3 regions of the Muriventricola aceti genome follow, and region 3 is predicted to be linked to each of the others. Evidence: predicted binding sites of a transcription regulator. Region 3 holds the regulator's gene; each other region holds the start of a gene.
The links. The regulator HrcA, encoded in region 3, represses chaperone genes, less so after heat shock. The targets are predictions, from matches to a motif close to TGTTAGCACTCNNNNNNNNNGAGTGCTAACA.

Region 1 (10,836 bases), on a different contig from region 3:
CCGTAGATGGGGTCATAAGCCGCGTCAATGATATGGGACTTAGCGTCGGCAGTCAGCTCCACGGTGAGCTGCTGATCCGCCAGGCGGCGGTTCAGATCGGCCACCAGAAGGTCAATAATATGGGTGACGTTATCCTTTGTCAGCGGCTTGTAGAACACAATTTCATCCAAACGGTTGAGGAACTCCGGGCGGAAGGACCGCTTGAGCAGCTCGCTCACTTGGTTCCGGGCCTCCTGACTAATCTCACCGTCTGAGCCGATGCCGTCCAGCAGGAACTGGCTGCCCAGATTGGAGGTTAGAATGATGATGGTGTTCTTAAAGTCCACCGTTCTTCCTTGACTGTCCGTAATACGACCGTCATCCAATACCTGAAGTAATATATTGAATACGTCAGGGTGAGCCTTCTCCACCTCATCAAAAAGGATGACGGAGTAGGGCTTTCTCCTCACCGCCTCCGTGAGCTGGCCGCCCTCCTCATAGCCCACATATCCCGGAGGGGCGCCGATGAGCCGGGACACGGAGAATTTCTCCATATATTCGCTCATGTCGATGCGCACCAGGTTCTTTTCGCTGTCAAACAGGGCTTCGGCCAGAGTTTTGGCCAGCTCGGTCTTACCTACGCCGGTAGGGCCCAGGAACAGGAAGGAGCCGATGGGCTTGCTGGGGTCGGCGATCCCGGCCCGGCTGCGCAGGATAGCCTCGGATACCAACCTTACTGCCTCGTCCTGTCCTACCACCCGCTGGTGGAGGATATCCTCCAGGTGGAGCAGCTTGTCCCGCTCCCCCTCCATCAGCCGGGCCACCGGGATGCCGGTCCAGCGTTCAATGATGCGGGCGATTTCCTCCTCGGTGACCTTGTCCCGCAGGAGAGAGCGGGCCTTGCCCTCGTTGGCGATGCTCTCCTCCGCCTCCAGGGCTTTCTTCAGCTCCGGAATGCGGCCATATTGCAGCTCGGCGGCTTTCTCCAGGTCGTACTCCCGCTGGGCTTTCTCCAGGGCGGCGTTGGCCGCCTCCAGCTCCTCCCGCAGCTTCTGTACCTTGCCGATGGCCCCCTTCTCGTTGTCCCACTGGGCTTTCTTGGCCTTGAACTCTTCCCGCATATCGGACAGTTCCCTCTGAATCTCAGCCAGATGCTCCTGGGACAGCTTGTCGGTCTCCTTCTTCAGGGCGGCCTCCTCAATCTCGTGCTGGATGATCTTCCGCTGGATGACGTCCAGTTCAGTGGGCATGGAGTCCATCTCGGTGCGGATCATGGCACAGGCTTCGTCCACCAGGTCGATGGCCTTGTCCGGCAGGAAGCGGTCGGTGATATAGCGGTTGGACAGGGTCGCGGCGGCAATGATAGCCCCGTCCGTGATCTTGACGCCGTGGTACACCTCGTACCGCTCCTTGAGTCCCCGGAGAATGGCGATAGCGTCCTCTACTGTGGGTTCGTTGACCATCACGGGCTGGAACCGACGTTCCAGGGCGGCGTCTTTCTCGATATACTGCCGGTACTCGTTGAGAGTGGTGGCGCCGATGCAGTGGAGCTCGCCACGGGCCAGCATGGGTTTGAGCAGGTTGCCTGCATCCATACTGCCCTCAGTCTTGCCAGCGCCCACAATAGTGTGCAGCTCATCAATGAAAAGGATGATGCGGCCCTCGGACTTTTTGACCTCGTTGAGGACGGCCTTCAGCCGCTCCTCGAACTCCCCCCGGTACTTGGCCCCGGCCACAAGGGAGCCCATGTCCAGGGAGAAGATCGTCTTGTCCTTCAGGGAACCGGGCACATCTCCCTTGACAATCCGTTGAGCCAGACCTTCAGCGATGGCGGTCTTGCCCACGCCGGGCTCGCCAATGAGCACAGGGTTGTTCTTGCTCTTACGGGAAAGGATGCGGATGACATTCCGGATTTCATCGTCCCGGCCGATGACCGGGTCCAGCTTGTTCTGGCGGGCCCGCTCCACCAAGTCGGTGCCGTATTTCTTCAGGGCGTTATAGGTATCCTCCGGGTTGTCCGAGGTCACCCGTTGGTTGCCGCGGACGCTGGCCAGAGCCTGCATCACCTTCTCCCTGTCCACATGGTAGGTGCGGAATAACTCCTTTAAGGCACTGTCAGGCTGTGCCAGCAGACCGAGGAAGATGTGTTCCACTGAGATGTACTCGTCCTTCATGGCCTGGGCCTCTTGCTCCGCGCCGCGGAGGGCCCTGTCCACATCCTGGGACACATAGACCTTGTCCGCTTCCCGGCCGGACCCGGACACTTTAGGCAGTTTCTGGACCTCCCCCTTCACTGCCGCCTCAAAGCTGGGAACAGTCATGCCCATAGCGGCGAGCAGCTGGGGAATGAACCCCTCGTTGTCACTGACCAGGGCCAGCAACAGGTGGGGCTGCTCGATCTGCTGATTGCCGTATTCCTGGGAGATGTCCCTGGCCCCCTGGATGGCGGCCAGGGATTTTTGAGTAAATCGATCCATATTCATGAAAAGAAACCTCCTTTAACTTTGGTTTCAAGATTGTCATAAATTAGCACTTGACTGAATTGTTTGCTAAAACAAAAATACACCAACCTGAGATATTTTGCAAGAAAAAATTTGACGCTCGCTGGCTGGCGTATACACCGGCACCCCCAAAAAAGGGCAGGCTCTGAAGCCTGCCCTTCCTTCTGGTCACTGAATGGCGATCCTTCTGCTTTGAGGCTGTATCTCAGCCATCTTAGGCAGAATCAACGTCAACACTCCGTTCTCATAGGAGGCTCGGATAGCGTCCTCCTGAATGCCAGAGGCATCAAAGGAGCGGACAAAAGAGCCGACCCGGCGCTCCCGACACAGGTATTGGCCCTGGTCGTCCCGCTTCTCCTGCTTTTCCTCGTGCTGGGCAGAGATGGTCAGGATGCCTTCCTTCAGCTCCAAATGGATATCCTCCTTTTGGAAGCCAGGCAGTTCAGCTTCCAAAAGGAAGTGGTCACCCTCATCCCGGATATCGGTCCGAAAGGCGGTGGGCTGGCGGTTTGCGGGAGGGAAGAAGCTGCGCTCCAGGTCATCAAAAATCGTGTCTAGACCGCCGTGATAGCGGCCAAAGGGGATCATACTGTACATCATAAGAAACTCCTTTCTGAGGTGGGGGTCCGATCTCAGCGGCCCTTCCTGCCTCACTTAACTTTGGTCCTAGTATATCGTCCAAATGTGAACAGTTCTTGCACACTTTGTGTATAAATTGTAAATATTAGCACTCTTGTTATTTAAGTGCTAATATTGGAGTGTTGTACCAACCAAAAAAGTGTGCTACAATATTTATATTCTTTCCCAGAGGAAAAAATTTATCAATGACCGGGAGGATGAATCATGAAAGTATTGATTTTAGGGCCGAAGGCACGCTATGAGGCCTATATGCCGGAGTTTGTTGCACAGCTGCCCTTTGAAACGGCCTACTGTTCTCTGGACCAGTCCCCACAACAGGCGGCGCGGGAAAACGCTGATGCCCAGATCCTGTTCACCGACCCCATCGTGGACGTGACGGGAGAACTGATGGACCTGATGCCCGGTCTGAAGCTGATCCAATCGGAGGGGGTGGCCTACAACCGGATTGATCTGGAGGCGGCCAGGGCCAGGAACATTTTTGTGTGCAACAATAAAGGCTGCAACGCCGCTTCAGTGGCGGAGCATACGGTGATGCTCATGCTCATGGCTCTACGTCACGGTATTACTGGCCACAACGCCCTTCGGGCAGGCCGTCAACGCGAGATGAAGGAGGCGGTCATGGCCTCCAACTCTCCGGAGTTGGGTCTATCCACTGTGGGCTTGGTAGGGCTGGGGGACATCGGTACCGCCACAGCCAGGCTGCTGGTTCCCTTCGGCTGCAAGATGTACTACTACACCGCCCACCGCCGTCCACCCCAGGTAGAGGAAGAGCTGAACGTGGAATATCTCCCACTGGAGGAGCTGGTGTCCCGGTGCGACATTGTATCTCTCCATTGTGCAGTCACCCCGGAGACCACTCATATGGTGGACAAGGCTCTGCTAGACAAGTTCAAGCCGGGAGCCATTTTAGTGAACACCTCTCGTGGCCTGTTGGTGGACAGCCTGGCCGTCCGGCAGGCCCTCATCGACGGCCGACTGGGTGCCATCGCTATGGATGTCTTTGAACCGGAGCCCACTCCCGCTGACCACCCCCTGGTGGACCTCCCTCCAGAGGTCGCGGATCGGGCCATCTACTCGCCCCATCTGGGCGGCAATACCGGCGGCTCCTTCCACCGGGCCCACACCAATATGTGGACCTCGGCCCAGCTGGTGCTGGAGGGGAAGCGGCCCAATTTTATCGTCAATGGGCTGTGAGAAAAAAGAAAAGAGGACCCGGTACACCACTGTACCGGGTCCTTTTTTGTTGAGAGGGAAAGCTTAACTGTGGGCATGAGCCAGCTTGGGAGCCACTTCAGGCTGGGGCGCTCTGGGCGCGGGGGACTCCTGATGAGTCAGGCCCTTGGCGTTGGCCAGCATCAGCTTGATGCGGTTCTCCTGGTTGATCTTGGTGGCGCCTGGGTCGTAGTCGATGGCCACCACGTTGGAGTAGGGGTACTCGTCCTTCAGCTTGCGGATCATACCCTTGCCCACGATGTGGTTGGGCAGGCAGCCAAAGGGCTGGGTACACACGATATTATTGGTGCCGGAGTGGATGAGCTCCAACATCTCGGCGGTGAGGAGCCAGCCCTCGCCCATCTTGTTGCCGTCGCCCAGATAGCCATGGACCAGGGAGTGGAGCTCCTGGAAGGTGCCGGGGGCACGGAAGCGGCCGGACTTCTTCAGAGCGGCGATCATATCCTTCTGACAGCCCTCGATATAGGACATGAAGGCCCGGCAGGCGGCCTTCTTGATCCACTTCCCGCCGTACAGATCCACATCGGCCACCCGGTTGTAAATCTTGAAAATAATGAAATCGGTCAGGCCGGGGACTACGGGCTCCACGCCTTCGGAGAGCAGGAACTGCTCCAAATTGTTGTTGCCCAGGGGGGCGAACTTCACATAGATTTCCCCAACCACGCCCACACGAATCTTGGGCTCGCCCTGGACAGGGATGGAGGCGAAGTCGGCGCAGATCTGGTCAAAGAGAGCCCGCATCTGCCCTCGGCTCATGCCCTTCCCACTCTGGAAGCCGTCTACCAGCTTCTGAGACCAGTGGGCGATCATGGCGTCGGCCTTTCCCTGCTCTACTTCATAAGGGCGGACCTGATTGGCCACGTTGACGATGATGTCTCCATACATCATGGCAAAGACCGCCTTGCGAATGAAGGGGAGGGTCAAGGAAAAGCCGGGGTTCTTCTCCAGGCCGGACAGATTGACGGAAACCACAGGAATATAGCCCATGTCCGCTTTCTCCAGAGCCTTGCGCAGCAGGTGGATATAGTTGCTGGCCCGGCAGCCGCCGCCAGTCTGGGTGATGAGCAGGCCCACCTTGTGGGGGTCATAGCCGCCGTGCTTCACCGCGTCGATGAGCTGGCCGATGACCAGCAGAGCGGGATAGCAGGTGTCGTTATGGACATATTTCAGGCCTTCATCCACAATGCCCCGGTGGTTGGTGGTGAGCATATCCACCTTGTAGCCCTCACACTCCAGCAGCTTCTGCATCATGCCGAAGTGGACGGGGAGCATCTGGGGCATCAGGAGGGTATACTCCTCCTTCATCTCCTTGGTGAACAGCAGACGGCCAGTTTCGTCATAAACTAATTTTGCCATAAAAAAGTCCCTTTCTGAAAAGAGTGGAGAGCGGAGATTCAGTGTCCGGCTCCGCCGGGTGATTCAAAACCTGTTCGCCTTCAACGAACACAATATCTCCAAGCTTTACACCTAGAAATACTCAACTCTGTTTTCTGGCTTCAATGGCGGCCATCAGGCTCCGAATGCGGATCTTGACGGCGCCCAGGTTGCTGATGTCGTCGATCTTCAACTGGGTGTACAGCTTGCCGCCGTCCTCCAGGATGGAGCGCATCTCGTCGCCGGTGATAGCGTCGATGCCGCAGCCAAAGGATACCAGCTGGATGAGCTCCATATCCGGCTGGGTGCACACATACCGGGCGGCGTTATACATCCTGGCGTGATAGGTCCACTGGTTGAGAACATGGCGGGGAGCCTTATCCTCCAGATAGGCCACCGCATCCTCGGTGACCAGAACAAAGCCGTAGGAGGTGATAAGATCGTTGATACCGTGGTTGATCTCCGGGTCCATATGGTAGGGGCGGCCAGCCACCACAAGGATGGGGCGTCCCTCTGCCCGCGCCTGGGCGATATACTCCCGGCCGCGGGCCCTTAGATCCTCCTTATAGGCATCGTAGGCCGCATAGGCGGCTTTGACGGCGGCCACAGTCTCCCGCTTAGGGATTTGAAACTCGTTGAAAAACCACTCGCTGGCTTTGCGCTCGAAATCCTTGGGGCGGTGAAGGCCAAAGTAGGGGTAGAGGAACCGGGTCTTTTTCAGGTCGGGTACGTTGGCGGCCAGCAGTTCGGGGTAGTAAGCTACCACCGGGCAGTTGTAGTTGTTGTCGCTGACACCCTCGTCAAAGTTATAGGGCATACAGGGGTAGAAGATGGCGTCCACGCCCTCCTCCACCAGCGCCTCCACATGGCCGTGGAGCAGCTTGGCGGGGTAACACACGGTGTCAGAGGGGATTGTGCGTTGGCCCTTGAGATAGAGCTTGCGGCTGGACTGGGGGGAGAGGACCACCCGGAAATTGAGTCGTGTGAACAACTCGAACCAGAAGGGGAGGTTCTCATACATATTCAGTCCGAAGGGAATACCGATTCTCCCTCTGGAGCCATCTCCCTGCCCCGTTCCATGGAGGGAGCGGAGGTGGTCGTATTTGTAGCGCATCAGGTCGGGCAGATGGCTGGGCTCCTCCCCCAGAGGACGGGAGCACCGGTTGCCGGAGACGAAGCGCCGCCCCCCGTCAAAGGAGTTGACGGTGAGGGAGCAGTGATTGGTGCACAGGCCGCAGGTAGCGGGTCTGGCGGTGTGGGAAAAACGGTCCAGAGCCTCTCGCCCCAGCAGCTGGCTCTTGTCCAGGTGCAGGTCACGGGCAGCCAAAGCGGCGCCGAAGGCGCCCATGATGCCCGAAATCACAGGACGGGTCACATTCCGGCCAAGCTCCTGCTCAAAGGCCCGGAGCACCGCGTCATTGAGGAAGGTGCCTCCCTGGACCACAATGTGTTGTCCCAGATCGTCGGCGGAGGCGGCCCGGATAACCTTATATATGGCGTTTTTCACGATGGAGGTGGACAGACCGGCGGAGATATCTTCCACGCTGGCCCCGTCCTTCTGGGCCTGCTTGACGCTGGAGTTCATGAACACAGTGCACCGGGAGCCCAGATTTACCGGATGTTGGGAGAAGAGTCCCAGCTTGGAGAAATCCGCTATGTTGTAGCCCAGAGCCTTGGCAAAGGTCTCAATGAAGGAGCCACAGCCGGAGGAGCAGGCCTCGTTGAGCATGATGGAGTCCACGGCGCCGTTGCGGATCTTAAAGCACTTCATATCCTGACCGCCGATGTCGATGATGAAATCCACGGAGGGCTCAAAGTGGGCGGCGGCCTTGTAGTGGGCCATAGTCTCCACCAGACCGAGGTCGCAGGAGAAGGCGTTTTTGATCAGGTCCTCGCCATAGCCGGTGACGGCGGCGCCGCGGATCACGATACGGTCACCGCACATGGCGTAGATGGTCCGCAGCTGTTCCAGCACTATGGCCACGGGGTTACCCAGATTGGAGTGGTAATAGGTATACAGCAGGCCGCCGTCGGCGGTGATGAGGGCCAGCTTGGTGGTGGTGGAGCCAGCGTCGATGCCCAGCCAAGCCGGACCGGAGTAGGTATGGATATCCACCTCTGGGGGGCGGCTGGCGTTGTGCCGGGCACTGAATTGGTCGTACTCCTCCTGACTGGAGAACAGGGGAGGCATGGTGTCCACCAGGGTGGTGGCCTCGGCGCTGTCGGCCAGCTTTTTCAGCACCTCCTCAAAGGAGACAGGCTGATAGTCGGTAGCGCACAGAGCCGCGCCCATGGCCGCGAAACAGTCGCCGTCCTCGGGAAAGATGGCGTGCTCACCGTCTAGGGCCAAAGTCTCCACAAAACGCTGGCGCAGGCCCATGAGGAAGTGGAGAGGCCCACCCAGAAACACGATCTTGCCCTTCAGCTCCCGGCCCTGGGTCAGGCCGGCCACCGTCTGGTCCACCACTGCCTGGAAAATGGAAGCGGCCACGTCCTCCTTCCGCCCGCCCTGATTCAGGATGGGCTGGATATCGCTCTTGGCAAATACACCGCAGCGGGAGGCGATGGGGTAGATCTTCTCATGCTTTAGGGACAGAGTATCTAGCTCGTTCACCGTGACGTTCATCAGGGTGGCCATCTGATCGATGAAGGCGCCGGTGCCGCCGGCGCAAGAGCCGTTCATCCGCTCCTCCAGGGAGCCGCCGAAGAAAATGATCTTGGCGTCCTCCCCGCCCAGTTCGATGACCGCGTCCGTGTCGGGGATGTATGTATTCACCGCGGCGGCAGTGGCATATACCTCCTGTACGAAGTCGATGCCCGCAGCGTTGGCTACGCCCAGTCCGGCAGAGCCGGTGATGGTGACCTTGACACGCTGGCCGGACAGCATATCGGAGATGGAGTTCAATGTTTCCAGTGCCCGCTCACGGGTCTTGGAGAAGTGCCGCTCATAGGAGCGGAACAGCAGTTTATTTTGTTCATCCAGCACCACTACCTTGACGGTGGTGGAGCCGATATCGATTCCTACGCGCAGACTCATGATTTTGAAACACCTACAATAGACTGGATATCTTTCTATTTCTTCAGTATTATGATAGCGATTTTGGGGAGCAAAAACAACGGAATTAACGATTTCTTAACAGGACAGAGAGGAGGAAAGACAGGAACTTAACATCCTGTTTTTCGTGATTTTAGACATATTTAAGATAAAAATTTGTCAAGAATGTAAAAGAGTCCCGCCGGATATCCTCCGGCGGGACTCTGCAAAAGTTATTTGTGGATGAAGCGGGAAGTCATCTTTCCGGTTCTGGCTTAATTACCTGGGGATCTCCGCGCTCCAGCCTGACCCCGCCGGTACCCGAGTCTGTACACCTCCAGGTGCCGTCCTCCTGCCGTTCCAGGCAGTATTCCAGGGTGTACAGCCAATGTCCATCTGGTCCTGGATCAAGGCCGGCGCCCGACTGCCAATATATGTTGTTCGCTTCCACCGGATCCACGGCCAGAGTGATGGCGGCGCACAGTCCGCTGGCCGCCTGCTGATAGACCCGGGCCTCATACAGGGCGGCGTAGGTTACGGCCGATGGGTGGCTGGACCCAAAGGAGGAATAGTATTGGGCCAGAGCCCGTCCATAGGCCTCGGCCGCCTTCTGGGGGTCGGTCACCGAGGCGGGGACCACCGGGTCCAGCAGGTCCCGGAGGTTGCTTACCACCACGTCACGAACATAGTCCTGAGTGACCAGTTCCTCATAGCCTTGGCTGCCTACCACTAGGGGGAACTCCCATAGGATGATCTGACTGCGCTCCATATGACCGATCCCCTCCACCGTCAGCAGATGGGGCACATGGCCGTAAGGATGAAACAGACCGTCGCCGTCGGCGTAATTCCCTCCAGCCCAGCCCGCTTCCTCCAAATTCCCGGTGGTCAAGCCGTAGTCGAAGGCGTACAGCTTCACGGTCCCCTCTTTCAGCAGGTCGGGGTAAGAGGACAGCAGGCGGAATTGGGTCAGTTCTACCCCAGTGTAGGGGGCGGACAGGCCGCTGTCGGTAAAGTCCTGGTTCCACTTGGCCAGCTCATCCGCCAGGAGCCGGTCCACCGCCTCCGCCACCGGGGACAGGTCCTCCCGGATGATGCTGCCGGCGGGAGGAGTCCACCGCTGACGGATGAGCTGGTACAGCTCCGGGCTTTCAAAGAGCAGCCCGTCGATGTCCACCTGGTCCTCGACCAGACCGGCGGAGAGATACAGGGTGACGTCCTCGGGCAGCAGGATGTCCAGCGTCCACAGCCGGTGGGAGGAAAAGCTGTCGGATCCGTCCGGCCCCAGATACCGGCCTACCATTCGGTTGAGCATCCCGGCCAGCTGGTCGGACGAGACCGGGAGGTCATAGCGGCCTCCGCTGACGGACTGGATGTCCTGTGGGGTGAGAGCGGACAGACGCTGGGTCAGGTCCTTTTGAATCAACTCCAAAGAGTCCTGCTGGTGGAAGGCCAGCACCTGCTCATTCAGCGCCGCCGGGAAGGTTAGGTCCATAAACATCACACTGCCGCCTCCCCAGACCGTCAACCGATAGCCGTAGCCCCGCCCCCATTGGTCCGGGACCCAGCCGTTGTAGGTGCCGATGACCAGCAGGTCGGGGGAGACGCCTTCCTCCCCCTTCCCCTGGAGGGCGTCGGCCAGCGCCTCCGGGGTGATCCCTAAATACTGGGCGTTTTCGGTGAGAAACGCCTGATCCTGGACTAGCAGCTCCACCAGGGCGGCGATGTGCTCCGGCTTCTCCAGCCGGGTATAGGAGCTGGGTACGTTTCCAACCTGGGTAGAGCGGTTGGCGATAAACTGATATCCGCCGTCCACCGCCCGAAGGACCAACTGGCAGGCCCCGTGGTCCCCATAGTTGAGATAGAGAATGCTGTCATGGCGGGAACCGCTCTCAAAGCTTGGGACTGTATAATTGGTGTCCCCATGGAAGTGGTAGTAGGCGTCATACTCCGGCAGGTAGGTGAAATCGCCCAGCCCCACCAGATTGGTCTCCTCCAAAGTCAGGCCGGTGTGTTCCAGCAGGACGGCGTCCATCTCCTGCCGGGTGATTTTGGTGCAGCCGCAGTCCGGGTCCGCCC
Region 2 (10,836 bases), on a different contig from region 3:
CCGGATGAACGGACTGCGGCATGGCAGACCACCGTCCGGTCCGCGCAGCTCGATTATACAAAAGTCAAGGAGGAATGAGAAATTATGTGGAAGTACACAGTGGAAGTCAACGGAATGATGTGCGGGATGTGTGAGGCTCATGTCAATGACGCTGTGCGCAAAGCCTGTCCGGTCAAAAAGGTAAACTCCTCCCGCAGCAAAAACCAGACCGTGATCCTCTCTGAAACAGAGCTGGACACGGAGACTGTTATGAACGCCATTCGCAGCACAGGGTATGAGGTCGGCACGATCCAGAAGGAGCCGTACAAAAAAAGAGGATTGTTTGGCTGCGGTCTTTAGAAGCAGCAGTCAGAAAAGAGGCGTGAACATGAACATGGCAATGCAGTCGTTTGGATATGGATTAGCGGCTTTGCTATTCTGCATCGCCGTTCTTGGCGTGTGCTATAACATCAAAAAAGCCGCCCGAAATCTTTTGAAAAGACAGCAGCCACATAAGGGTGATCTGTCGTGAGCGGTTGGAGCTATGGAGCAGGTGCGCTTGGCGGTGAACTCACACAGCAGGCCGCTCCTGATTCAAAAGCGCAGATCACATAAAAATGAGGTGGAGTCCATATCAAGGCTCCACCTCATTTGATATTCTCTGCAAATGACAGGTATTCACATATCGTGTTGCCGCTCGATAACAAAGTCCGCCAAATTTGCATAGACTCATTGCCCGTGCGCATCCTCCCGCATTTTCGTTACCTGCGCCAAGTGCGCCTGCACCGCCGCAACGGATTTCTCGCTGATTACATGCTCAATCCGGCAGGCATCCTCGGTCGCAGTCTTCTCGCCCACACCCAGTTCCATCAGCATCTGGCTCAACACCGTATGGCGGGTGTACATCGTCTTTGCAATGGCAAGCCCGGTCTCCGTCAGGATGATTGCACCGTCAGCGTCCACATTCACATACTCGTCCTTTTTCAAAATGGACATGGCTCTGCTGACGCTGGGTTTGGTAAAGCCCAGCTGTTCTCCCACATCGATAGCCCGAACGAATGCGCTGTCCTGAGAGAGAATATAGATGGTTTCCAGATACATCTGGCCACACTCGTGAATTGCCATGGGAACCTCCATAAGAAACGGGTGTTTTGCTTATTATAACACAGGTATCTGATAAGCGCCATTTTTTTGTCAGCAAAATCCATACATCCTCTTGACAAGCGAAATGGTCCTATATATAATTGCATTAGTTAGCTACCGCTAACCAACGGGCGGTGGCTATCTTTTCGGCACATTAGTTAGCTTTTGCTAACCTATCTTAAATTGTCAGTATTACATATTTCCCCGCACTGTCCGCATGTGGACATGATTTTGTGAGGGAAACGCCTATGTCAGAGGATCTGCTGATTCGCCATTGTTCTCCCACCCTGGCCGGGATTAAGACGGGAAATCTCTTTTCCTGCGCCTGCTCCAGCCGGGAGGAGCTGACGAAAGACCTGTGCCGACTGAACAGGAAACTGGTTCCCAGAGGAATCCGTGTACTGCCGCTTAGGGTTCGCAAAGGGCGCGCTTTGATCTACGCCTACCGCCCCAATGCACTGGAGATCGATTTGACCAATCTGCGCGCAAGGGAACTATTGGCGGCGTATGGTTACACACCGGAGAAGCCTGACTGCTGTGTGGTGCAGCTGATGCGCAGGCTTCAGTCCGCTGGAGAGTTCCCCCATGAGATTGGCCTGTTTTTGAGCTATCCGCCGGAGGATGTGCTGGGCTTCATCTGCAATGGGGCGTGCAATCACAAGTGCGTGGGCTGCTGGAAGGTCTACGGCGACGAGCAGACCGCCAGAAACATCTTTGAGAAATACGAGATGTGCAGCAAAATCTACTCTCGGCAGTGGCAGCAAGGGAAATCCATCGAGCAGCTCACCGTAGCTGGTTGATGTTTCTGCCATAACAAATCCAGAAAGAAAGGTCGTTGAGTCTTATGAGTAAAGTTGCAGTGGTGTATTGGAGCGGCACGGGAAACACCGAGGCCATGGCCATGACGGTGGCCGAAGGCGCCAAGAGCAAAGGGGCTGAGGTATCCGTCATCCCCGCCGCAGAGTTTACCGCGGAGCAGATTGGCAACTACGGCGCCATCGCCTTCGGCTGCCCCTCCATGGGGGCGGAGCAGCTGGAGGAGAGCGAATTTGAGCCCATGTTCGCTGCCTGTGAAGGACGCTTGAGCGGGAAGAGCATTGCCCTGTTCGGCTCCTATGGCTGGGGCGGCGGCGAGTGGATGAGAAGCTGGGAGTCACGCTGCGGTGACGCTGGGGCCAATATGGTCTGCGATAGTGTGATCTGCAACGAGACCCCCGACGACGAGGCCCTCTCGGCCTGCCGCGAACTGGGAGCGGCGCTGGCCTGACGACCACACACCGCAGAAGGCAGGAGACAAGCTGCTTGTCTCCCGCCTTCTCTCTGTTCCCAGGACAGCGCAGGCAAAGCCGGTTTGATCACAGAGAAACAGGTCGTGAGAAATCATGCTGAAAGAGCATTTGTTCAATCAAAATACAGGATGCTGGAGCAGAAGCATGCCGGGGGTACAGCTTTGCCGTTTTTCCTTACCGGAGCCGGAGCAGGGGTCTCCACGGTCCATCCCGGTATGCGGAGTACCGCTCCAATTTGAAGTGCTTTTCTGTCTGTCCGGCCGCCTTGCGGTTCAGACCTCGAAAGGGGCGCCCTATGTGGTGGAGGCTCGGGAGATCTTTCTGCTTTCTGACAGCTCCGAGCTTTATTCCTGTCAATACAGCGGAAACCTGTGCGGCATCCTGGTGGCGGTAGCCGCAAAAGCCGCAAAAGAAAGCCTTATGACAGTCTGTTCTGCCCTGGGGATGGAGTTGAATACCAAAGTCGTTAAGCGGAAGATGGCGGCAAGTCGCGGGTGCATGGCGCTGCACGGTACACCCTGGACACAGGCGTTTTTTGAAACGGCGCTTCATCTGTCTGAGGAAGCCCAGGAGCGTTACTGTGTTTTCAAATCAGTAGAGCTGCTGTATTTACTTTGCACCGAGGCAGAAGAAGCGGATGGAGCTCCCTCCGGTACAGGCTGCCCAGTATCCCACAGCCTGTTGGAAATCAAGGCATACATCCAGGCACACCTGTCTGAAAAACTCACCATTGACCTGCTCTGCAAGCAGTTTTCCGTTTCCCCAACCTTCTTAAAGGAAGGCTTTCGCCGCGCCTACGGCGTGCCCATCCACACTTATTTGATCCGGCAGCGCCTGCGGCGGGCGCAGGAGCTGATCTGCACCACCCGGATGCCCATCCAGCAGATTGCGCAGTCTGTGGGATATGAGGGCATGAGCCAGTTCAATACCGCATTCAAGCGGGAATATGGCATGACCCCCGGCCAGTACAGAAAAATGTCGGAAACCGCAACTCTGCGTCTGTTTTGACAGCGACAGCCATCTTTGTTTTCTGCTATAATATCCAGACATTCCAAAGTAATCAAAGGAGTGACGGCGATGAAACAGCATCGTTTTTGGGCTTGGGGCGTTGTGATCTGTATGATCATGGTCATGGTCACCGGCTACAAGCGGAAATAAGGGAAAGGAAGTATTGCAATGAGTGTTTATACGAAACTGGCCTGCTTTGCGGGCGGCGCTTTGTTTGGCTCTTTTGGCGTGAAGCTGCTGTCCAGCAAGGACGCCAAGAAGGCCTATGTCCATGTCACGGCCGCCGGCCTGCGGATGAAGGACTCGGTTATGGGAACCGTGACCACGGTGCAGGAGAACGCCGCAGACATTCTGGCCTCCGCCAAGGAGCTGAACGAGGACCGGGCGGCAAAGGAAGCGGAGGAAGCCGCCGCTGCCAATCTGGAAAGCGAAGAAGCCTGATTGACCCAGAGGGAGCCGCCAGCGGCTCCCTCTTTTCGTGAAGGAGGAACCTATGAACGCAACCATATTGCACGAGAGCCGGGGGCGCATCCGGTTCCAGCTGCGCCAGAATCAAATGACGCTGGCACAGGCGGATCTTCTGGAGACATGGCTCCAGAGAAGGTCCTGGTGCCGGCAGGTCACCGTCCATGAGCGCACCTGCTGCGTCATCCTGTACTATGACGGCAGCCGCCAAGCTGTACTGGATGACATTCTGTGCTTTTCCTGGCGGGAGGCAGAGCAGACCATATCGCTGCCCGCCCACAGCAGTCGGGCGCTGAACCGGGAATTTGAGGAGAAGCTGGTGGGCAAGGTTCTTTGCAAAGCCGCCTGCACGCTCTTTCTCCCATCGCCCCTTCGCATCGCCCGCATCCTCTGGCACATGATCCCCTTTGTACGGCGAGGGCTGCACTGTCTGCTGCGCCGCCGCGTCAAGGTGGAGCTGCTGGATGCCCTCTCCATTTCCATTTCCGCCTGTCGAAGGGACTTCGGAACCGCCGGAATGGTCATGTTCCTTTTGGAAATCGGCGAACTGCTGGAGGAGTGGACACGAAAGAAATCCGTAGCCGATCTGGCCCGGTGTATGTCCCTGAATGTGGATCGGGTCTGGCTGCGCACAGCCCAGGGCGAAGTGCTGGTCCCTGTGTCCCAGGTCCAGCCGGGGGACGCCGTAGTGGTCCGCGCCGGCGGCATCATCCCCGTGGACGGTCTGGTGCTGGAGGGGGAGGTCACCGTCAATCAGGCGTCCCTCACCGGCGAGTCCATTCCTGTGCCCAAGCGACCCGGCGGCGCCGTCTATGCCGGCACCGTGGTGGAGGAGGGCGAATGTGTGCTGGAGGTCAAACAGGCCTCCGGCCAGAGTCGCTATGACCAGATCGTCCACATGATCGAGCAGTCGGAGCAGATGAAGTCGGAGGCTGAGAGCAGGGCCGCCAATCTGGCGGACAAGCTGGTGCCCTATACCTTCGCCGGGAGCCTGCTGAGCTTCGTCCTCACCCGGAATGTGACACGGGCTCTGTCGGTGCTGATGGTGGACTTCTCCTGCGCCCTGAAGCTGGCGATGCCCCTGGCCGTCCTCTCCGCCATGCGGGAGGCGGGGCGCGCCCATATCACCGTCAAGGGCGGCAAGTTCCTGGAGGCGGCAGCCGCTGCCGATACCATCGTGTTTGATAAGACCGGCACTTTGACCCACGCCTGTCCACAGGTGACTCAGGTGGTGCCCTTCGGCGGTAAAGAGGAAACGGAAATGCTGCGGCTGGCGGCCTGCCTGGAGGAGCACTTCCCCCACTCAATGGCCAACGCCGTGGTGGAGGAGGCCAGGCGCCGGGGCCTGCGCCATGAGGAGTATCACTCCAAGGTGGAGTATCTGGTGGCCCACGGCATCGCCAGCACCGTCAATGGGGAGCGGGTCCTGATCGGAAGCGCACACTTCGTGTTTGAGGATGAGGGCTGCGTCATTCCAGAGGGCGAACAGGAGCGCTTTGACGCGCTTCCGCCGGAGTATTCCCACCTGTATCTGGCTGCGGGCGGGCAGCTGGCCGCTGTGATCTGCATCTCCGACCCGCTGCGGGAGGAAGCAAGAGAAGTCCTCGCTTCGCTTCGCGCTCTGGGGATCACCAGCACCGTCATGCTTACCGGAGACAGCTGCCGCACTGCCGCGGCCATTGCCGCCCAGGTGGGAGTGGACGACTTCCGCGCCGGAGTCCTTCCGGCGGACAAAGCGGAGTATGTGGCCCGGCTCCGCCGGGAGGGGCACACCGTTTTGATGGTGGGCGACGGCATCAACGACTCGCCGGCCCTGTCCGAGGCGGACGCGGGCATCGCCATCAGCGACGGGGCCGCCATCGCCCGGGAGATCGCGGACATCACCATCGCCGCCGACAGCCTCTGGGAGCTGGTGGAGCTGCGCCGTATCGCCATGGCGCTGATGGTGCGCATCCACTCCAACTACCGCTTTGTCATCGGCTTCAACGGCGCCCTGATCGCCCTGGGTGTGGCCGGAGTTCTGCCGCCCGCTACCTCGGCCACGCTGCACAACCTCTCCACTCTGGGCGTCAGCCTGCGGAGCATGAGCCGGCTGACCGCCGATAAGCAGACTGCTCAAGGCAGCAATTCGCAGAATGGCTAAAAAACACATTCTTTCTACTTTGCGGCTTGTGCATTTTGCGCGGTAGCACATGGCTAACTCCATGTGCTATAATAAGCCCACGATGCGCAGTGCGTGATGCATGGTAAGTCCAATCGCCGCTGCGCATTGCTTATGGGATGCAGTTAGCTATAACCAACCGTATAAATGAAGGGAGCGGATTTTATCAGACCGTATCGATCTACCGTCGTTCTTTCTGCTCTGCTGCTTATATGCAACACTTTTTAAGCATCATTCACAGTTCTGATTTTTGCTAAGAAATATAGTCCATTCTTACATTATATAAGCGCCCCACATGCCGCAGTCCGTTGGCAGAAAACTTGCCACTCCGCGAGCGCACTACATTCGCATTGTAGGGGTCGTCGGTTCGAATCCGATCAGGTCCACCATTTTTAAGAAAAATCACCGCCAATTTGGCGGTGATTTTTCGTTTGACCACAATTTTACCACAGACAGGGAAGAATCTGCCCCCTTGCACCCAGCGCTCTCCAGGATGATCTGGAGCCTCTTTCGCGCATAGCCCGGATCGATGGGCTGCTCCGGCTTGCTCCGGGATGGGAACATCAGGTCAGAGAAGATCCCCTTCTTGTACTTCAGTAGTAATTCCACGTTTTCAAGAAGATGGCCGGAGGATAAAAATTCCGATATATAAGTTGTCACATAGCGTCTATTTCTGCCATAATTATCGAGAGGAGAGATTTTTGTGGCGAAAAGAGTCAGACGCTATATTTCTGAACTCCTGCAAGCATATCAGGAAATCACAGGAAAAACTTATACTGAAATAGCATTAGATTTTGACATATCACTGTCCAATCTTTATCTGTATCGCACGGAACAAGGTAATCCAACCGCAGATACCATTGATAAAATTGTAGACGGGATAGAGAAAGACTGCCCGGAAGTGATTAAAAAAGTTCCGTACCCACCAGAGGAAGACATTGCAGAGGAGGAAGGTCATGGAGATCTATGAACTGCTATACCGTCTTGGTGTCACCGCCAACTATACAGGCTTCTTCTATACTGCCTATGCAGTACAGTTGTGCGCGGAACATCCGGACCGTCTGATGCTGGTAACAAAATGGGTATATCCGGATGTAGCAAAGAGGTATCGGACAAATTGGAAAGCTGTAGAAAGAAACATCCGCACAGCAGGCAACGTCATATGGGAGGAAGGCCGGTCCCATCTGGAACAATTAGCAGGCAGAATATTGGAACACAAGCCTTGCAATGCGCAGTTACTGGCGATCTTATCCTACAGTCTGCTCTTACCACGCGCCACTCGTCTGACGGCTCGTAGACTGGATGAAGCGGTAGCTCTCTCCAGAGAAGATCATGATATGGGAGTAGTGGATGAGTCGGCCAATGAGCGAGACGATGAGCCGGTTGTCCCCAAAGACTGTGTTCCACTGGATGAACTCAAGGTGAAGTGATGAGGAGGCTCATCCTCTCGCAGCAGTCAGAGACCACCTGGGAAAGCAGCCCGGCGGCATCCCTGCGCGGAGGGACAAAGCCCAATCTCGCCAATGGCATACAGACCAGTTTTTCTTAACGTACTGAGGAACGCATTGAGCGTTCCTTTACTGTTTCTCTCCAAAAAGGTTCGCCAGAGAATCGGCAGTGAAGAAATAGATCTTCCGGCCTGTTACAAATTATGAAAGCGATGGCGGTGGCGAAGTGAGTTTTCCCAATCCATACAACCTGTTCCGGAATAACGGGACTGCGGCGCAACTGGACAAGGTTCCCACGGAGATCGCACCGGATTTCCAGGGCAGAGTTTTCTCTGATAATGGAATGGATATCGACAACCGCTGCGAACAGCCGTTGCAGTTGTCCCGGGCCATCTTTGAATAGTGCGGAACGGGCAGGCAGAGAGTGGCCGGAAACGGAGGGGGGCATCCGGCAATCGGCTGGCCCCCTGTGCCGTCATATATCTTAACATTCCAGATTAAGGTTTGATTGTCCATTTCATATGTCCTTTTTGGAAAAAAGGACGAAAAGCGGATTCTGCCAGAGGAAAGCCTTGTGTTCTTTTTCATAATCTAAAAACCCTCTGCCCATTTTCAAATGGGCAGAGGGTTTTTAGATATTGTATTGAGAGGTACAAGAGAAAAATGGAAGTTTAAGAAGCGCGCGAATCACTGAATCGCAATCCGGTTGTGCTGGGGGAGCTCCTTTGTTTCCTTCTTGGGCAACGTCAGCTTCAGGATACCGTCTTCATACTTAGCGGACACCTCCTCAGGCTCCACATCACCAACGTAGAAGCTGCGGCTGCATGCGCCGGTATAACGCTCCTGACGAATATAAGTGCCTTTTTTGTCCTTTTCCTCCTTGTCAAGTCCCTTTGCGGCACGGATGGACAGATAGCCGTCTCGAAGTTCCACAGTCATTTCCTCTTTCTGGAAGCCAGGCAGATCGATGTCCAACTCATAGGAATTCTCTGTTTCCCGTACGTCGGTCTTCATCAGATTCTTAACGTGCTTGCCATACAGAGGGTCGTGACCAGTCCACATCGGAGCGGTGGGAAATCCATCCCCCCAAAAGTCATCAAACAGACGCTCGGCCAAATACTTGTTGTTAGACATAATTCATTCCTCCATTCAAATAACGAATACTTTGCTCGGCCCTTGGAGAGAGCTGGAGGAACTTTTTGGGAGGGGATCATGTGCCCCCTCTCTCAAGGTTCAAGCCCATTATAATCCCGACTTTAGCACTGTCAAGGGGTGAGTGCTAAAATTCATAAAAGAAATACAATTCGTTCATATAATATTCGAGAATGGAGGGACCGGAGGGGGATGGACAGATCTGCTTCCGCATATGGCCGGAGAAAAATATTTAAATTGGGAATTGCTGGGCAAGGGCCTAGAGCAGACTCGGAAAAAGTTGGAAGACAGTGGCTGGCGACTTTTGCGAAAACACCCCCTTTTTTGATATGGCTTGCTCTGCATAGACAGCAGGCGGTACCCAGCATGCGCCACAGCATTCCAAAGGGTATCATCATTCAGGGTCTCCTCGACGATGACATCTGTCAGGCCTTTCCGATGGTTTTTGATGGGGCAGGCCTTACAGTTGGCCTCATTAATATGGGCCTCATACATAGAGCGGGCCATACTTCGATTCCCAGTATGATTTTTACCATAAAATCCTCTCCTATTTGTTTGTATTTCAAAAAATGCGTAAGAGATTTAGCAACAAATTAGAAAGAACTAACTTCTGCTCAAAACAGAAACGCTCTATGAGCGGAGAAGGATGCATGGCTAATATGGTCATTTTTCAGCGTGTCGTCAACAGTTCTGTGGAGAAGTAAATTTTTCAGAAAAGGGGATTGACAGATCAGATGTACTATGTTATTCTTTGCGAGTAGTTAGTATATACTAACCTCGAAACGGACAGGTCTTATTTTTTAAACGAAGGTTAGTTATATCTAACTATTGAGAACAAACCATTGTCTGAATGCCTCAAGTAAAGGAGCGAGCATAAGTATGAACAAATTAGCAATCGTCTATTGGAGCGGCACCGGGAACACAGAGGTCATGGCCAACTGTATTGCGGAAGGGGCAAAAGAGGCCGGAGCTGAGGTGACGCTGATGGGGCCGGCCGATTTTTCCACCGCCCGTCTCTCTGAGTTCAACGTAGTGGCCTTTGGCTGTCCCGCTATGGGGGCTGAGGTGTTGGAGGAGATGGAATTTGATCCCATGTTCTCTGGGATAGAAAGCTTCCTGAACGGTAAGAGAATTGCCCTGTTTGGATCTTATGGTTGGGGTGATGGACAGTGGATGCGGGATTGGTGCAAGCGGTGTGACGAGCATGGCGCCAATCTCTACGACGAAAATGGATTGATTGCCAACGAGACTCCTGATGCAAGTGCCCAGGAGAAGTGCCGGGAGCTGGGCAGAAAGCTGGCTGCCTGGTAGGACTGGACCCCGCTGTTCTGCTTATTTAGATCCCTCCCCGCTTTCCCTTACAGATTCCTCCGAGCGGATATCTGACCCGTTCGGGGGAAAACTACTATCGAGTTGCCTGTGAAAGGAGACGCCCCATGGATCGGACATTTGAAGAAATGCTAGTTAGACAGTGCGCCCCTACTCTGGCGGGCCTGAAGCCGGGCAGCCTGTTCTGTATTACGGCGGAGGACTTAGAGAACGTGCGGAAGAAGGTGCGGTTTTGGGACCAGCGCCTGGAGGTCCTCGGCCTGTCTGTCCGAATACTGCTGGAGCGGAGAGAGGCCGGCTCCGCCTTGGTGTATGTGTACCGCGGCAGCCAGCTAGAGCAGTCCCTAGGAGCGACGGATCGCCGCGGTTTTCTGGTGGGGATGGGGTACAGGGGGAGCGGGACAGAGCAAATGCTGGACCAGCTGGCGGAGCGCCTGTCGGCCCAATCGGATTTTCCACATGAGATTGGTGTATTTCTAGGTTATCCCCTCAGGGATGTGGTAGGCTTCATCGAAAACCGGGGACAAAATTTTACTTGCTGTGGATTCTGGAAATCATACAGCGATCCCAATACAATCCAACGGTGTTTCGCCTGCTACCGACAGTGTGTGAACATCTATGTCAGGATGTATGAGCGAGGGATTCCAATTGAAAAAATGGTAATCGCCGCGTAAAAAGAGCGCCCCTGCGAGGTATTAACCTTGTGGGGGCGCGGTTTTCAATTTCTATAATTCACATCCTGGTGCTCCCCCAGAGGGAACTGTCGAATGGCCCCGGTGCCGCGAGGTAGTCGGACGGCGGAGATGCGTCGGTTTTGCGCGGGGGAAAAATAGTAGATGCCGCTTTCGGCGCACATGACTGA
Region 3 (10,836 bases):
CATGGACAGCACACCCCGGTCGTGGGCCAAGTCGTTCTTTACACCGTTCTGGCTGAACTCGCCCTTGATGGAGTAGCCGGGACCGCCCATACCAGTGCCTTGGGGGCAACCACCCTGGATCATGAATCCGGGGATACAGCGGTGGAAGATCAGCCCGTTATAAAAGCCCTTGCTGACCAGGCTGATGAAATTGTTGACGCTGTTGGGGGCCACCTCAGGATAGAGCTCCGCCTTCATGACGCCGCCGTCTTCCATTTCGATGGTGACAATGGGATTCTGTGCCATATCTGTCATCCTTTCTGATAGTACCGGTCACCGGTTCCTTGTCTTCATCGCCCGGTCTATTTCCCGCTTGGCGTCCCGCTTGGCGGAGGACTCCCGCTTGTCATAGAGCTTCTTGCCCTTAGCAAGCCCCAGCTCCAGTTTGACCCGGGGACCCTTGAAATAGACGGACAGGGGGATGAGGGAGTAGCCGTCCTGCTGGATTCGGCCGGAGAGCCGCAGGATCTCCCGCCGGTGCATAAGCAGTCGGCGGGGCCGGCGGGGGTCCTTATTGAAAATATTGCCCTTTTCATATGGACTGATGTGCATACCCAGGACAGACAGCTGCCCCTCCTTGATGATGCAGAAGGAGTCCTTCAGATTCACATTGCCCAGCCGGATAGACTTGACCTCGGTGCCCGCCAGTTCAATGCCGGCCTCAAATTTCTCTTCCACGAAGTAATCGTGGTAGGCCTTGCTATTTTTGGCGACGACCTTGACCGCTTCGCCCACTGGGGACACCTCCTCTCCCTCAAGATCAGGGAACAACTATACCATAGGATAGCCCAAAAGGCAAGGAAAAAGTCAAGGATTGGGCCACAGTTTGGGCAGTTGGGAGTAAAAATTCCCCGATTCCTCCCACAGCAGCAGGAGAGAACCATGCCTCACAGACACCGTGGCCTCTGTGCCCAGAAACTCATTGCTGACCCCAATGGGGAAACTGCCCTCCATTTGATACTGGTCCAGCGGAAATTTGAGCCCAGTGAGGGTGACCCCTTCCGCTGTGCCGCTGTTGCAGAACACAGATAGATAGCCAGACATGGAAGCGGGGAAGGTGAGGGAACTGTTCCGGAGGGCGGTGGCCGCTGTTTTTTCGCCTGCCAGGAATCCGTGGGCCCCTTGGGTAGTCAGCCAGTCCAGCAGCTGGAGGTTGCCAAGGGTGTGCTCCAGCCGGCCGCCCACGCCGCCCAGCAGAACGAATCGCCGGTAGCCCAGCTCCAGACCCTTACGAAGAGCGTAGACCATGTCAGTATCATCCTTCTCCGCTGGGAGCTGGATCACGTTGGGATGGGAGGGGGTGCGGCCCAGGGAATCAAAGTCGCCCACCACAAGGTCAGGCGTGACGCCGTAGGCCATCAGGGAGTCATAGCCACGGTCGGCGGCGATGACGTAGTCCCCCGGAGCGGGGTAGGGGCGCAGAGAGGGGGACAGGGACATGGCCCCCACCACATAACAGATGCGTTGGTTATTGGTCATGATAAAACCTTCTTTTTCAGAGAGCATAAGAGGCCCGGAGAAGACCGGGAGAACTCTTGAGCGATTTTTTCTCATTATACCACAAAGAGGTCTCCTTGTGGAGAGTATATTCCTGGAGAAGAAAAAATAAGTGTATCCAGGGAAGTTGTGCGGATAGGACCGATATAGAGAGAAAGTCCGGCAGCCCACTGGTCAGAGCCGGTCTGCGCCGCCTTGACTTTCCTCCAGGCAGACGGTAGAATGAAGGATACTTTGAACAGATACAGACTGGGGTGGATCAGGATGATACATTATTTGGATAATGCGGCCACCACGCCGGTGCGGCCGGAGGCTGTACAGGCGGCGGTAGAGGCGATGACCCAGGGCTGGGGCAACCCCTCGTCCCGGTATGAACTGGGGACCAAGGCGGCCGCCCGGATGAAGGAGTGGCGGGGAAATGTGGCTCAGGCCCTGGGCTGCCTGCCGGAGGAGCTGTTTTTTACCTCCTGTGGCACGGAGGGGGACAACTGGGCCATCCAGTCTGCCCTGGAGGTCAATCGCCGCCGAGGAAAGCACATTATCACCACCGCCATCGAGCACGCCGCTGTGCTGGAGCCCTGCCGGGAATTGGAGCGCCGGGGCTATGAGGTGACATATCTGGAGCCGGACCGCCAGGGTAACATCACTGCCGCCCAGGTGGAGGAGGCGATGCGGCCGGACACGGCGCTGGTCTCCATGATGCTGGTTAACAATGAACTAGGCGCCATCCTGCCTGTGGGGGAGGTTGCCCAAGTCATTCGGAGGACTGGCTGCCCGGCTCTGCTCCACTGTGACGCGGTGCAGGGATTTTTGAAAATACCTTTTTCCCCCAAAAAACTGGGTGTAGACCTGCTGACAGTCAGCGGACACAAGATCCACGCCCCTAAAGGGGTGGGGGCGCTCTATGTTCGAAAGGGGCTGAAGCTGCCTCCCCTGATCTGGGGCGGAGGGCAGGAGGAGGGCCTTCGGTCGGGTACTGAGGCCACAGCTCAGATCGCGGCGTTCGCCGCCGCCGCCCGGCTGGGGCGGCAGACTCTGGAGGAGGACATGGCCCATATGGCCCGGCTGAAGGAAGAAACCGTTCGGCGGCTGGCGGAGGAAGTGCCGAAGGCGAAACTGCTGGCCCAGGGGGGCGCTCCCCACATCCTAGCCATCTCCCTGGTGGGTTATAAGAGCGAGGTGGTGGTCCGCTTCCTGAGTGACCGGGGGGTATATATCTCCTCCGGCTCCGCCTGCCACAAGGGGAAACCCAGCCACGTCTTTGCCGCCCTGAAACTGCCCAAGGGGGAACGGGACGGGGTGCTGCGGATCAGCTTTTCCTACGATACCAAGCAGGAGGACGTAGACGCCTTAATTGAGGGATTGAAAGGGGCATCGGAGAAGCTGTTCCCATCCCTGTCCTGAATGAGAAACAACGAAAAAGGAGCGTTTCCATGTTTGCCTATATGCGGAGAGGACCGAATTTTTATAAGGAGGTCGCTGCTCTGGCCGCGCCTATCATCCTCCAGGATATGATCACCAGCACCCTGAGCATGGCGGACACCTTTATGGTGGGGCTGCTGGGGGAGGAGCCGATGGCGGCGGTTACCCTAGCCAATATTCCACTGTTTGTAGTGCAGCTTTTTATTTTTGGAGTGCAGAGCGGCTCCACGGTCCTGTTGAGCCAATACTGGGGCAAACAGGACATGGAGTCTATCAATCGGATCTATGGGATGGCCCTGTGGCTGGTGATGGCAGTATCGTCTCTGTGCTCGGTCATTCTGCTGATCTGTCCGGTAGAATTTCTCAGCCTCTTTGGCAACGACCGGGCGGTGGTGGAGCTGGCCGCCCAATATGGCCGGCTGGCGGGGCTGTCCTATGTATTCAACGCCTTTTCAATGACTTATATTGCAGCCTTCCGCAGTATGGAGCATCCCCAACTGGGAATGTACATTCTGGCTACCTCTATGGCAGTGAATACCTTTTTGAACTGGGTATTTATTTTCGGAAATCTGGGAGCGCCCGCACTGGGAGTTCAAGGGGCGGCTCTGGCCACCCTCATCGCACGCGTTTTAGAGGTTGTCATCGTGGCCTGTCACATGGCTAGGAATCGGATCTTCCGGGTGCGGTGGAGACTGGTCCTGCGGCCAGGAAAGCGGCTGGCCCGTCAATTTCTGATGTGCAGTGGGCCAGTGGTGCTGAATGAAACCCTGTGGGGGCTAGGTACCTCTATGTATCCCACAGTCATGGGACATATGGCGGGCAGCACGGAGATACTGGCCGCCTATACGCTAGCAGGAAATGTAGAGAAAATATGTAAGGTAGTTTCCATGGGACTTGCCTCTACCGCGGCGATTATCATTGGCCGGGAGATCGGTGCCGGACATAAGGACAGGGTATATGGAGTGGGACTCGCCCTGAACACCTTGGCCGCCGTAGGAGGCGCGGCGCTGGGATTGGCCCTGTGGCTGGTACTGGTTTTCCTGGCGCCTACCTATGTGTTCCCGCTGTTTAAGCTCTCGGCGGGAGCGGCGGCTGCGGCCACTATGATGATTACTCTCCAGGCGGTCATCATGCCGCTGAAGGATTTTAACAGCGTGAATATTGTGGGAGTCCTCCGGGGAGGGGGAGATGTGCGGGCCACTACGCTCATTGACATTCTCCCGCTCTGGCTGGTGGCAGTACCTATGGCCGCTATATGTGGGCTGGTGTTGAAGACGGGGATCTTTTGGGTCTACCTGTCCCTGGGGGTAGAGCAGTTTTGTAAGTGCGTCGGGGGAGTGTGGAGATTAAGGAGCGGCAAGTGGATTCGAGACTTGACCCGCTCTGGAGCACTGGAATAAGGAGGAACAGGACATGAAAGTTGCCGTATTAATGGAAAATACTGCCCAGGAGGGATGCGGTCTGGTGCCGGAGCACGGCCTGTCCCTGTATATCGAATATCGGGGGAAGAGGCTGCTGCTGGATGGGGGCGCCTCAGGACGGTTTGCCGACAACGCCCAGAAGCTTGGGGTGGACCTGGCGGATGTGGACCTGGGGGTGCTGTCCCACGGCCACTATGACCACGCCGACGGCCTGCGCCGGTTCTTCCAGCTCAACCAGAGAGCCAAGGTCTATGTCCGCCCCCAGGCCGGAGGGCCCTACTTCTCCATGACAGAGGAGGGACCCAAATTTATTGGCGTCCACCGGGATATCTGGGAGGGGGCCAGAGAGCGGCTTGTCCCAGTACCGGGACCTATGGAGCTGCTGGAGGGTGGGTGGCTGCTGCCCGACGGTCCAAAGGACCCGGCCTTTATGGGAAAGGCGTCTAACCTGGTCTGCAAGCGAGGGGAGGATGACTTTGTCCCGGACGATTTCAGCCACGAGCAGTCCCTGGTGCTGGAGGGGGAGCGGGGACTGGTGGTCTTCAACTCCTGCAGCCATGGGGGCATCGTCAACATCGTGCGGGGCGTGCTGGACCAGCTGCCCGGAAAGCGGGTGCACGCCGTGGTGGGCGGACTGCATATGTATGCCAAGGGGGGGACTGGCATGAACTGCTCGCCGGAGTATGTACAGTCGGTGGCTGACGCGCTGAAGGCCCTGGGGGTGGAGCGAATCCTGACCGGCCACTGCACCGGACAGCCAGCCCTGGAGCGGCTGACGGAATACTTCGGTCCCGGCTGTCAGGGACTGTATACCGGCCAGGTGTTTACCCTATAAAAAAGAAACATGACCGCCTGTCTATGGACAGACGGTCATGTTGTTTTCTCCTCTAAAGTGGAGAGATATTGGAGCAGAATCGTTTCCACCAGGTTGGAGAGCGAGCGGTTCTCCAGCTGGGCCTGGGCGCGGAGGCGTTCTACCATGTCCTCATGAAAACGAAAGCTGTAATTCTTTTTTTCGATCCCCATAAAATCACCTCATATCTAGTGTAATACATTAGAAACATTTGTCAAGAGCCGGAGCTCTTAGCAGCAAAAGATAGAAGATGCAAAAAATTGGCGGGATTCATTTGTTTACAACAAATTCATAAAGTGCCTATTGACAATTCTGCCCCCCGGTGGTACATTATCTTTAGCACTCAGGAGTATTGAGTGCTAACAAAATGATCAAAGCGCAAGCAGGCCGGCATAAGGATATAAGACGAAGGGTCCGCGGAGCGGAGCTGTCTTGAGTCGGAACGGCCGGAAGCGCATGCCGAGATAAAAGGAACAGGGGGGTGGAAACATGGAGCTGACGGATAGAAAAAGACGGATCCTTCGGGCCATCATTGAAACCTATATCGCCACCGCCGAGCCTGTGGGCTCGAAAATGGTAGCGGAGCGGGCCGGACTGGATGTGTCCAGCGCCACCATCCGGAACGAGATGGCTGATTTGACTGATATGGGCCTTTTAGAGCAGCCCCATACCTCCGCCGGACGGGTACCCTCCGCCGCGGGCTACCGGCTGTATGTCAATGAGTTGATGGGTCATCAGCAGCTGACCATGCAGGAGACTCAGCGTATCAACGAGGCGCTGAACCTGAAGATGGAGGAGCTGGATCGAGTGATCGACCGGGCGGGAAAGGTCCTATCCCAGTTCAGCGACTATCCTGTATTTACCATGGCCGCCCCCGCGGAGCGGATCACCGTCAAACGCTATGACCTGCTGAAAGTGGAAGAAAACGCCTTTATCGCCGTGGTCATGACGGACAACTCCATCGTTAAAAATAAACTCATCCATATCCCTGAGGAGGTTTCTGACACCCAGCTCCAACTGCTCTCCGCGGTTCTGAACAGTTCCTTCGTGGGACTGACCCAGGAGGAGATGGAACAGACCTTGGACAAGATGGAGACCCGCACCGCTCCAGGCGCCTTTGAGCTGATTGCCCTGGTGGTGGACTTCGCGGTGGAGATCCTGTCGGAACAGAGCAGCCAAAAGGTCCGAACTACCGGAATCACTCACTTGCTGGAACACCCGGAATACCGAAGCCTGGACAAGGCTAAACCTCTGATGAACTATCTGGCCGAGGAGAAGGATGTGGCCCGGCTGCCTGTGACAATGACCGGCGGCCAGAACATGAACATCCTGATCGGGCCGGAAAATGTCAGTGACGCGCTGAAGGACACCAGTGTGGTCATGGCCAGCTACGACATTGGAGAAAATATGAAGGGCGTCATCGGAGTGGTTGGACCCACCCGGATGGACTACGCCAAGGTCACCGCCCGCCTGTCCTATTTTGCCGACAGCCTGACCCGCATGTTCGGCAAGGGAGAGTTACCCCCGGCAGAGAAAACAGATACACAGGAGCCATAAGCAGGAAAGGAGCGCCGCATCGTGAGCGATAAAAATAAAAAGAAGCAGGCCCAGCCTGAGCAGTGTCAGGAGGATATTCGGAAGGAAGAGGCTGTGGAGCCTGAGGAAGAGGCTGTTCGCACGGAACAGGAGGAGAAAGGGGGGCCCCAGGAGGCCGGCGAGGCCGCTCAGGAGGACCAGAAATCAGGGGAGGCACCCAAGGAGGAGCCCTCCGGAGAGGGGACCGCACCCCTCGACGACCGCTTTCTCCGCCTGGCCGCGGAGTACGACAACTACCGAAAGCGGACCGCCAAGGAGAAGGAGTCCATCTGGAACGACGCCAAGGCGGATACCGCCGCCGCGTTTCTTCCCGTCTATGATAACCTGGAGCGGGCCTTGAAGCAGGACACCGCCGACGAAGCCTACAAAAAAGGGGTGGAGATGACGATGAACCAGCTGAAGGAGATCCTTTCCAAGCTGGGCATCACTGAGATTCCCGCCCTGGGCCAGCCCTTTGATCCGAATCTCCATAACGCCGTTATGCACGTGGAGGATGAGAGCTTGGGCGAGAACGTAGTGGCCGCCGTGTTCCAGGCCGGCTTCCAGTGCGGCGAGAAGGTCATCCGCTTCGCCATGGTGCAGGTGGCCAATTAGGGGAACGGAACCGAGGTGCGCGGCTTATTTTCAAAAGCCGATGGGATTAAAGGAGGAAAACAGTGAAAAGAAATCAGCCCTGCAAGCAGTGCTGTAAAGCGAAAACCTGTGATGCTGTATCCTATACCCTGCTGCTCGCTGGGGGCCTGCTGGCCTGGTGCGCCGCACTCTACGCCATCGGGCCGCTGTTCCTATTTTAACTTTGTAAACATGAATGTCATATATTTAGGAGGAATGAATTATGTCTAAGATCATCGGTATCGATTTAGGTACGACCAACAGCTGTGTAGCGGTCATGGAGGGCGGCGACGCTGTCGTCATCCCCAACGCCGAAGGCAACCGCACCACCCCCTCTGTGGTGGCTTTTTCCAAGGACGGCGAGCGTATGGTGGGTCAGGTGGCCAAGCGCCAGGCCATCACGAACCCCGACCGGACCGTCATCTCCATCAAGCGTGAGATGGGCTCCGACTACAAGGTGAACATCGATGGCAAGAAGTATACCCCCCAGGAGATCAGCGCCATGATCCTGCAGAAGCTGAAGGCGGATGCCGAGGCCTATCTGGGCACAACAGTCACCGAGGCCGTCATCACAGTCCCCGCCTACTTCACCGATGCCCAGCGCCAGGCCACTAAGGATGCTGGTAAGATCGCCGGCCTGGACGTGAAGCGGATTATCAACGAGCCCACCGCCGCTGCTCTGGCCTACGGCGTAGACAAGGAGACCGCCCAGAAGGTCATGGTGTATGACCTGGGCGGTGGCACCTTCGACGTATCCATCCTGGATATCGACGACGGCGTCATCGAGGTGCTGGCTACCGCTGGTAACAACCGCTTGGGCGGCGACGACTTCGACAAGTGCGTCATGGACTGGATGGCCGCGGAGTTTAAGAAAACTGAGGGTGTGGACCTGACCGGCGACAAGGTGGCCATGCAGCGCTTGAAGGAGGCTGCTGAGAAGGCCAAGATCGAGCTGTCCGGTGTCACTTCTACCAGCATCAACCTGCCCTATATCACCGCTGATGCCACCGGCCCCAAGCACTTGGACCTGACCCTGACTCGGGCCAAGTTCGACCAACTGACCGCCCACCTGGTGGAAGCCACCAGCGGCCCTGTGAAGCAGGCTCTGTCTGATGCCGGACTGAGCGGAAGCGATTTGTCTAAGGTCCTGATGGTGGGCGGCTCCAGCCGTATTCCCGCGGTTCAGGAGATGGTAAAGAAGCTGACTGGCAAGGAGGGCTTCAAGGGCATTAACCCCGACGAGTGCGTGGCCTTGGGCGCCGCTCTCCAGGGCGGTGTGTTTACCGGCGACGTGAAGGACCTGCTGCTGCTGGACGTCACCCCCCTGTCCCTGGGCATTGAGACCATGGGTGGCGTGATGACCAAGCTCATCGAGCGTAACACCACCATCCCCGTGAAGAAGAGCCAGACCTTCACTACCGCCGCTGATAACCAGACCTCCGTAGAAGTCCACGTTCTCCAGGGCGAGCGTGAGATGGCCCAGTACAACAAGACCTTGGGCCGCTTCCACCTGGACGGCATCGCTCCCGCACGCCGGGGTGTGCCTCAGATCGAGGTCACCTTTGATATCGATGCCAACGGCATCGTGAACGTGTCCGCCAAGGATATGGGCACCGGCAAGGAGCAGCATATTACCATTACCTCCTCCACCAATATGTCGAAGGACGACATTGATAAGGCAGTCAAGGAGGCTGAACAGTTCGCCGCCGAAGACGCCAAGCGGAAGGAAGAGGTGGACATCCGTAATAACGGGGACCAGATGGTTTATCAGACAGAAAAGACCCTGGAGGAGATGGGCGATAAGATCCCCGCTGGAGATAAGGGCAAGGTGGAGAGCGCGCTGAACCACCTGAAGGAAGTCTTGAAGGGAAATGACACCCAGGCCATCAAGGAGGCCACCGAGGCTCTGACGAAGGAGTTTTACGCAGTTAGCGAAAAGCTGTATGGCCAGGCGCAGGCCGGCCAGCCCGGCCCCGGCCCCGATATGGGCGGCGCCCAGGGCGGCAGCGCCGCCGGCCCTGATGTGGTCGATGCGGACTATGAGGTCGTGGACGACGATCAGAAGTAATAGAAATCTATGGTCCGCGCGGGCGGGGCATCGCCCCGCCTGCGCGCCGTTGTGCCTGTTCAAAAGAGTGAAGGGTAAAGAGTGGAGAGTGAAGATATGGTCATTCACTCCGGGCATATACGCCGCAGACCTTATCTCCGCTCTTCACGTTCCACTCTGAACTCTGAAACAGAGGTGATATCATGCCAGAACAGAAACGAGATTATTACGAGGTCTTGGGCGTGTCCAAAGGGGCCTCGGACGAAGAATTGAAAAAAGCGTACCGTAAGCTGGCCAAGCAGTACCACCCCGACATGAATCCGGGGGACAAAGGGGCAGAGGCTAAATTCAAAGAGGTCAACGAGGCGTATGAGGTCCTGTCCGACAAGGAGAAGCGGGCGAAGTATGACCAGTTCGGCCATGCGGGGGTAGACCCCAATTTCGGGGGTGGCGGCGGCTTCGGCGGCTTCGATATGGGGGACATCGACCTGGGAGATATCTTTGGCTCCTTCTTCGGCGGCGGCTTCAGTGGCTTTGGTGGTCAGCAGCAGAGAGCTAATGCCCCGCAAAAGGGAGAGAGCCTGCGGGCTAATCTCTCTGTCACGTTTGAGGAGGCCGCTTTCGGCTGCGAGAAGGAGCTGGAGCTGACACGGACTGAGATGTGCGATGCCTGCCATGGCTCCGGCTGTGAGCCGGGCACCACCGCCGAGACCTGCCCTGACTGCCGGGGGACCGGCGTGGTTCGGATTCAGCGGGGGGCGGGCGGCTTCGCCTTCTCCACCACCGCCCAATGTTCCAAGTGCCGGGGGACGGGCAAGCTGATCCACTCCCCCTGTAAGGTATGTGGCGGCGCCGGCAGTGTGCGGAAGAAAAAACGCATCACCGTTACCATTCCTGCCGGGATCGACGACGGACAGGCGGTTTCTCTGCGGGGCCAGGGCAATGCCGGTAAAAACGGAGGCCCGGCCGGTGACCTGATTGTGGGCATCCGTATAAAGCCCCATACGCAGTTCCGCCGGGATGGGACCACAGTCCTCTACGAGCAGCCCGTTTCCTTCTACCGGGCGGCGATGGGAGGGGAGCTGGAGATTCCCACCATCGACGGAAAGGTCAAGTGGAGCCTGCCGGCCGGAACACAACCCGGTACCACCTTCCGCCTGCGGGGGAAAGGAATCCCAGAGCTTCGAGGTCGAGGCCGGGGCGATCAGTATGTGACCATCAAAGTCCAAGTACCGACCAGCCTGAGCGCCGATCAGCGCGCTGCTCTAGAGGCCTTTGGTGAGAGCATGGGCGAAGAGGTACCGGAAGGTGTAGTCAAGAGTTTTTTTGAAAAGCGAAAAAAGAAAAAA

Region 1: OCV64_RS03430 (Hsp20/alpha crystallin family protein) is a predicted target of HrcA. The motif match lies at 3,203-3,233, and genes of this name have one in related genera.
Region 2: OCV64_RS02930 (Hsp20/alpha crystallin family protein) is a predicted target of HrcA. The motif match lies at 8,748-8,778, and genes of this name have one in related genera.

Annotation. Positions count from the first base shown of each region.
Region 1 is NZ_JAOQKF010000002.1:275,826-286,661, reverse strand. Features, by position in the region: partial or broken gene clpB (ATP-dependent chaperone ClpB) at 1-2,462, opposite strand, end outside; gene OCV64_RS03430 (Hsp20/alpha crystallin family protein) at 2,649-3,080, opposite strand; gene OCV64_RS03425 (2-hydroxyacid dehydrogenase) at 3,324-4,313, shown strand; gene OCV64_RS03420 (2-hydroxyacyl-CoA dehydratase) at 4,377-5,708, opposite strand; gene OCV64_RS03415 (acyl-CoA dehydratase activase-related protein) at 5,830-8,763, opposite strand; gene OCV64_RS03410 (M56 family metallopeptidase) at 9,017-10,836, opposite strand, start outside.
Region 2 is NZ_JAOQKF010000002.1:174,681-185,516, reverse strand. Features, by position in the region: gene OCV64_RS02990 (class I SAM-dependent methyltransferase) at 1-78, shown strand, start outside; gene OCV64_RS02985 (heavy-metal-associated domain-containing protein) at 85-339, shown strand; gene OCV64_RS02980 (hypothetical protein) at 368-511, shown strand; gene OCV64_RS02975 (metal-dependent transcriptional regulator) at 709-1,104, opposite strand; gene OCV64_RS02970 (DUF3793 family protein) at 1,371-1,922, shown strand; gene OCV64_RS02965 (flavodoxin) at 1,967-2,389, shown strand; gene OCV64_RS02960 (helix-turn-helix domain-containing protein) at 2,556-3,419, shown strand; gene OCV64_RS02955 (DUF6110 family protein) at 3,588-3,860, shown strand; gene OCV64_RS02950 (heavy metal translocating P-type ATPase) at 3,913-6,027, shown strand; gene OCV64_RS02945 (hypothetical protein) at 6,749-7,015, shown strand; partial or broken gene OCV64_RS16130 (sporulation initiation factor Spo0A C-terminal domain-containing protein) at 7,002-7,241, shown strand; gene OCV64_RS16125 (hypothetical protein) at 7,311-7,409, opposite strand; gene OCV64_RS02935 (hypothetical protein) at 7,720-7,896, shown strand; gene OCV64_RS02930 (Hsp20/alpha crystallin family protein) at 8,181-8,627, opposite strand; gene OCV64_RS02925 (flavodoxin) at 9,525-9,956, shown strand; gene OCV64_RS02920 (DUF3793 family protein) at 10,082-10,648, shown strand; gene OCV64_RS02915 (linear amide C-N hydrolase) at 10,693-10,836, opposite strand, start outside.
Region 3 is NZ_JAOQKF010000001.1:369,568-380,403, reverse strand. Features, by position in the region: gene OCV64_RS02005 (peptidylprolyl isomerase) at 1-285, opposite strand, end outside; gene smpB (SsrA-binding protein SmpB) at 313-774, opposite strand; gene OCV64_RS01995 (thiamine diphosphokinase) at 847-1,518, opposite strand; gene OCV64_RS01990 (cysteine desulfurase family protein) at 1,801-2,940, shown strand; gene OCV64_RS01985 (MATE family efflux transporter) at 2,970-4,358, shown strand; gene OCV64_RS01980 (MBL fold metallo-hydrolase) at 4,372-5,214, shown strand; gene OCV64_RS01975 (hypothetical protein) at 5,250-5,405, opposite strand; gene hrcA (heat-inducible transcriptional repressor HrcA) at 5,722-6,789, shown strand; gene grpE (nucleotide exchange factor GrpE) at 6,811-7,422, shown strand; gene OCV64_RS01960 (hypothetical protein) at 7,485-7,622, shown strand; gene dnaK (molecular chaperone DnaK) at 7,664-9,508, shown strand; gene dnaJ (molecular chaperone DnaJ) at 9,691-10,836, shown strand, end outside.